Regions from separate parts of the Aeribacillus sp. FSL K6-8394 genome, predicted to be linked through region 2. Evidence: a T-box and tRNA genes for the amino acid it is inferred to sense, from the RefSeq annotation. Region 2 holds a T-box; the other holds one or more tRNA genes.

What was found. The T-box of region 2 lies ahead of glyQ (glycine--tRNA ligase subunit alpha). A T-box ahead of a tRNA ligase gene usually reads a tRNA of that ligase, here a tRNA-Gly.
Region 1: it encodes a tRNA-Gly, which carries the amino acid that the T-box ahead of glyQ (glycine--tRNA ligase subunit alpha) is inferred to sense. The anticodon was not compared.

The regions. Positions count from the first base shown of each region.
Region 1 covers NZ_JBBPAA010000001.1:1,964,783-1,968,153, forward strand. The annotation lists gene queG (tRNA epoxyqueuosine(34) reductase QueG) at 1-695, opposite strand, end outside; gene NSR00_RS09310 (B3/B4 domain-containing protein) at 778-1,443, shown strand; tRNA gene NSR00_RS09315 (tRNA-Gly) at 1,563-1,636, opposite strand.
Region 2 covers NZ_JBBPAA010000001.1:1,597,516-1,600,886, reverse strand. The annotation lists gene era (GTPase Era) at 1-351, shown strand, start outside; gene NSR00_RS07550 (YqzL family protein) at 464-604, shown strand; gene recO (DNA repair protein RecO) at 635-1,387, shown strand; T-box leader at 1,503-1,676, shown strand; gene glyQ (glycine--tRNA ligase subunit alpha) at 1,746-2,636, shown strand; gene glyS (glycine--tRNA ligase subunit beta) at 2,629-3,371, shown strand, end outside.

The DNA.
Region 1 (3,371 bases), 370 kb from region 2:
TTCCCACGATATTCATCAGGCAGAAACCCTTTTGTTTGCGTTAAAAAAGCAATACATTTCTTTGAATCGAGCTGCCCGCCTTGTACGAGCGCACCAGTCGGACATGAATCGACACATATGTTGCAGGATCCGCATCGGTCTTCAATGGGGCTGTCGGGAGGAAAAGGAATATTTGTAATCATTTCGCCCAAATATACATAAGAGCCGAATTCCGGTGTAATAATCATGCAGTTTTTTCCGCTCCATCCGATACCGGCTCGCTCTGCTACGGCCCGATCCGACAGCTCCCCCGTATCGACCATCGATTTAACCTGTGCTCCGTCCACTTTTTCTAAAATAAATCTTTCCAGCTTTTTCAACCGATCTTTTAGAATCACGTGATAGTCTGTCCCCCATGAAGCCCTGCAAAATAAACCGCGCCGCTCTTTTTTTGTACTTCTGGGAGCATTTTTCATTTTTGAAGGATATGCCAACGCTATAGAGATAATCGATTTTGCTTTTGGAAGGAGCAGCTCAGGATTTGTCCGCTTTTCGATATCAGGCTCCTCGAATCCTGACTGATATCCTAACTGCTGCTGTACAATTAACCGCTCCTTCAATGTTTCAAAAACATCAGCACTCGCAAAACCGATTTTATCGATTCCAATTTGCTTGCTGTATTCAATAATTTCTTGTTTGAGAACTGCGAAATCCACACCGCTCCACCCCCTTTGTTTTTATTTCAAAAAATATATAAACTATGTTAAGATAAAATGGCTGAAAATAGGAGGGAAATCAATGGAATTTTTTATTGCTGAAGAGGTCAAACAACGAATTCCTCACTTTAAAATAGGCTTAATTGAGTATGATCATATTCAAGTATCCGAATCCCCCCAAATGTTAAAAGGGAGACTTCGTTTCTTTCAAGAATCTATTTTTTTCGATCTAGAAAATAAAAATGCAGCTGAATTAGACGGCATTCGAGAATGGCGGGAAGTCTTTAAGCGTGTTGGCACTGATCCTAATCGATACCGCCCATCCAATGAGGCTCTTTTTCGCCGCGTTCAAAAACAGCAATACTTACAGTCTATCCATTCAGCCGTTGACTTAAATAATTTTTTCTCCTTGAAATATGAAATTCCGTTAGGCATCTACGACCGAAACAAAATAAAAGGATCTATTACGTTAAAAATCGGTGAAAATGGCGATTCATATGATGCCATCAACGGCCGCCAAGTAAATTTGGAAAATAAACTAGTAACCTGTGATGCAAACGGACCTTTCGGAAGCCCCTATGTTGATTCCAAGCGAACAGCAGTACAGCTTTCAACAACAAGCGCTTTACATATCGTTTATTTAAAGCCATCGATGCGGACAGAAGAAGCAAAAAAATTACTTGAAGCGATGGCCAACATGTTTGTTCAAATTCACGGTGGAGATGCTCGCCAACAAATTTTCGCTTAAGCCTCTCCCTTTTCTTTCTTTTAATGGCATGGCAGCCATATACAAAATTTCTATAATGAAAAAACGCAATGCTTCGTTTGCTTATAAAAACGAAACACTGCGTTGATGAATGATATGTATGGAGCGGGTGATGGGAATCGAACCCACGACATCAGCTTGGAAGGCTGAGGTTTTACCACTAAACTACACCCGCATACATTATCTCTTTTCTATTAAGATGAAAAACACGCATTTGTCATGCCTCTTCCTCTTCCAGCTTATTCGAGGAAGTAGATGCGTCGAGGCAACTCGATGCTTATTCATTGAAGCATCGCTCGTGGCTGAGGTTTTACCACTAAACTACACCCGCATACATTATCTCTTTTCTATTAAGATGAAAAACACGCATTTGTCATGCCTCTTCCTCTTCCAGCTTATTCGAGGAAGTAGATGCGTCGAGGCAACTCGATGCTTATTCATTGAAGCATCGCTCGTGGCTGAGGTTTTACCACTAAACTACACCCGCATACATTATCTCTTTTCTATTAAGATGAAAAACACGCATTTGTCATGCCTCTTCCTCTTCCAGCTTATTCGAGGAAGTAGATGCGTCGAGGCAACTCGATGCTTATTCATTGAAGCATCGCTCGTGGCTGAGGTTTTACCACTAAACTACACCCGCATACATTATCTCTTTTCTATTAAGATGAAAAACACGCATTTGTCATGCCTCTTCCTCTTCCAGCTTATTCGAGGAAGTAGATGCGTCGAGGCAACTCGATGCTTATTCATCGAAGCATCGCTCGTGGCTGAGGTTTTACCACTAAACTACACCCGCATACATTATTTCTTTTTTATTAAGTCGAAAAACACGCATTTGCCATGCCTCTTCCTCTTCCAGCTTATTCGAAGAAGTAAATGCGTCGAGGCAACTCGATGCTTATTCATCGAAGCATCGCTCGTGGCTGAGGTTTTACCACTAAACTACACCCGCATACATTATTTCTTTTCTATCAAGACGAAAAACACGCACTTGCCATGCCTCTTCCTCTTCCAGCTTATCGAGGAAGCAGATGCGTCGAGGCAACTCGATGCTTATTCATCGAAGCATCGCTTGTGGTAGCCGTAATGCAATGACGGGTTTTATTATAGCAAAGCGAAAATGACGGTGCAATGGAAAAATGTAAAAAAAACGACATTTTTTTATGTTTTTGTCGAAATTGTGAACAAAATAGATACAAAGCTGTCCATTTAACGCCCTATACCGCTGAAAAAAGCATTAAATCAACAGTTTTTCTTATTTTGTTCATATATTTACAAAGCTGGTGGTAAATGTCCAGCGTTTAAATGTAAACTCCGAAATCATGGCAAGCTTAGATAACAGTTAGATTGAACCCCTCAGTCATTCCTTCGCAAACTAAATTTATCAACCAACATAAAATACTAAGAGCTGAGAAGATTCCTATAAAATCAGAGTAACTATACCTCAAAAACTACACCATTTTGATTCATTGAAAAATGTGATGAACGCACTTATCCCATATTTTTTAACTTTCTATAGCACTTTCGTGACTACAGCTCCCATACCTTGCCCATTTCAGAGCTGTCAAGGATTTTTTCAAAGATAAATATACGCTTATCCGGTGGATCAAAAATCTGCCTTTTTTATATTACTATAAACAACTTGCTCTTCTAAAAATTCAGATGATGAATCGTTAAAAGAATCGAGTAGGAGGGGGTGACTAACCCCCGACCTCTCACACCACCGTACGTACGGTTCCGTATACGGCGGTTCAATTAAGATAATTGACGCAAGTCTTTATAACTTCCGTGAATAGCTGTTCTCTTTATGCCAGTGGTCACTCCACCCTCCAAGAGGTCTCCCACGGGATTCACCGCTTCCTCCCTCAAGTGAGGTACTACGTTTTCTGTGTTCATCATGACACACT
Region 2 (3,371 bases):
GATCACCCGGAACGTTTTATCATTTCTGAACTAGTTCGCGAAAAAGTATTGCATTTGACAAGAGAAGAGATCCCGCATTCTGTCGCAGTTGTTGTTGATTCTATTGAAAAAAGAGAAAACCATGCAGTATATATAGCTGCAACAATTGTTGTGGAACGCAACTCTCAAAAAGGTATTATCATTGGGAAGCAAGGAAGAATGTTGAAAGAAATTGGGAAAAGGGCAAGGGTTGACATTGAAAACTTGCTCGGATCAAAAGTCTTTTTAGAGCTGTGGGTCAAAGTGCAAAAAGATTGGAGAAATCGCCTGTCGCAATTGCGAGATTTTGGATTTAGGGAAGACGAATATTAATTGACTTGAAGGAAGTTAGAAATATTTTCAAAACATGAAAATGAGTCAAAAAGGCTATGATAACAATGAATTGGATATAGCTTAGGAACAACGACAGAAAGGTGGGGACAATATGTTAGATTTTACCTGGAAAGTATTCACGTTTACAGGTAATATTGACACATATCTCCTTTTTAAAGAGCTTGAAAAGGAGCGGACGAAAGATTGTCAAATGAAGGAAGAAGAGCGGACTGAGGTTGATCTCCCTGTTTAGTAGTGCTGTATCCAATAGGATGGTGGAGAAATGCTTGTAAAGACGGAAGGAATTGTCATTCGTACAACGGAATATGGTGAGACCAATAAAGTTGTTACAATATATACAAGGGAGTTTGGGAAAGTTGGTGTAATGGCACGGGGCGCAAATAAACCGAACAGCCGCCTCGCAGCTGTTACCCAACTTTTTACGTATGGAAATTTTTTGTATCATCAATCTTCTGGATTGGGCAATTTAAGCCAAGGAGAAATCATTTCCGCTTTTAGAGAGATTAAGGAAAATATTTTTTTGACTGCATATGCTTCATATATTGTAGAGCTCCTTGATAAAGGAACAGATGAAAAAGACAGAAACCCTTTTTTGTTTGAGCTCTTATTTCAAACACTTCATCTGCTGAATGAAGAAAAGGATGCGGAAATTTTGACCAATATATTTGAAATAAAGATGCTCAACGTTCTCGGTTTATATCCCGAATTAAACAAATGTGCAGTAAGCGGCGAAACAAACGGACCGTTTCATTTTTCATTAAAAGAAAACGGATTGATTTGCAGCCGCTGTTTTGAAAAAGATCCTTACAGGCTCAATATTTCTCAGAAGACAGTGAAGCTGTTGCGGCTGTTTTATTCTATTGACTTAAACCGCATTGGTCAAATATCCGTCTCCGCTGAGACAAAAAAAGAACTGAGATTTGTTCTTGATCAATATTATCAGGAATATGCAGGTTTATCGCTGAAATCGAAAAAATTTTTAAATCAGCTTGACAGTTTAAAAGAAATGTTGTAAACCATATACATGGATGTGAAACCTTTCAAATGAAGGATTTATCCCCCCTCATGCTGTTAGAAAAAGCGATTTAATGTCATGTAATGAGCGGAAATGTACGTGTCAAATTGAATAATAAAATGCGATGAAGGAAAAGAGTACCTGCAATCTTCATAGAAAGCGACCTTAGGATGGTGCGAGCTAAGGTATGAGGATGCAGGGAACGGCGTTCCAGAGCAATAACGGTTTACGAGAGGCTGAAACGTTTTTCAGCAAATAGGGTGGAACCGCGGGTCATCCCGTCCCTATGCAACTTTGTTGCATTAGGGACGGTTTTTATTTTGTTCGAACATAACTTAATTGTGGAGGTGCATGATGAATGAACATTCAAGAAATGATTTTGACGCTGCAAAAGCATTGGGCCGATCATGGATGTATTTTGATGCAGGCATATGATGTAGAAAAAGGTGCCGGAACCATGAGCCCATACACATTTCTTCGCTCCATCGGGCCAGAACCGTGGAATGTTGCTTACGTGGAGCCGTCAAGAAGACCTGCTGACGGAAGGTATGGGGAAAATCCGAACCGCCTTTATCAACACCATCAATTCCAAGTCATTATGAAGCCGTCTCCGAAAAACATACAAGAAATTTATTTAGATTCATTAAAGGCTCTTGGAATTGATCCGCTTGAACATGACATCCGCTTTGTGGAAGATAACTGGGAAAATCCTTCTCTCGGCTGCGCAGGGCTTGGCTGGGAAGTTTGGCTTGACGGAATGGAAATTACTCAATTCACGTATTTTCAGCAGGTCGGAGGACTGGAATGCAAACCGATTTCTGTTGAAATAACTTATGGAATTGAGCGTTTGGCGTCTTATATTCAAGAAAAAGAAAATGTATTTGACCTTGAATGGACAAACGGATTTACATATCGGGACATTTTTTATCAGCCTGAATATGAGCATTCCAAGTATACGTTCGAAACATCCGATACAAACATGCTATTTGAACTGTTTAATACGTATGAAAAAGAAGCGCACAGACAGATGGAATTAGGTCTCGTTCATCCAGCGTACGACTACGTTTTAAAATGCTCGCACACATTTAATTTGCTTGACGCAAAAGGAGCTATTTCTGTTACAGAACGAACCGGATATATTGGCAGAGTGAGAAAGCTGGCAAGAAAAGTTGCCAAAACGTTTTATGAAGAACGGGAAAAACTCGGTTTTCCAATGCTGAAAAACAAGGGGGCCGAAAATCATGAATAAACGGGATTTACTTATCGAAATCGGGCTTGAAGAAATGCCTGCCGGCGTCATCCTGTCTTCGATTGATCAGCTGGCTGACAAAGTAGGAGCTTGGCTGGATGAACATCGCATTTCTTACGCCAAAATAAAAAAATATTCAACTCCTAGACGTCTTGCCGTCCTTGTAGAGGATGTAAATGAAAAACAGGAAGATTTGCTTGGCGAAGCAAAAGGACCGGCAAAAAAGATTGCGGTTGATGAGAATGGAAATTGGACAAAAGCAGCGTTAGGCTTTGCACGGAGCCAAGGAGCTTCCACAAACGACATATCCTTTAAAGAAGTAAACGGTGTTGAGTACGCTTTTGTTCAAACATTTCAAAAAGGGAAAGAAACGAAAGAACTGCTCCCAGGGTTAGAAGAGATTATTCAAACCATCCATTTTCCGAAAAATATGCGTTGGGGAAATTGGAATCTTCGCTATATCCGTCCGATCCAATGGTTAGTTGTCTTATTTGGACAAGACATCATTCCGTTTTCCATTACCGATGTTCCGACAGGAAATGTTACGTATGGCCATCGCTTTTTAGGAACGAAAGCGGAAATTTCCACTCCACGCGATTATGAAAATACTTTGTTGAACCAGTTTGTTGTCGCCGATTATGAAAAACGAAAACAAATGATCATTCAACAGCTGGAGGAACTGGAAAGAAAGGAAAACTGGATCATCCCTGTTGATGAAGATTTGCTCGAGGAAGT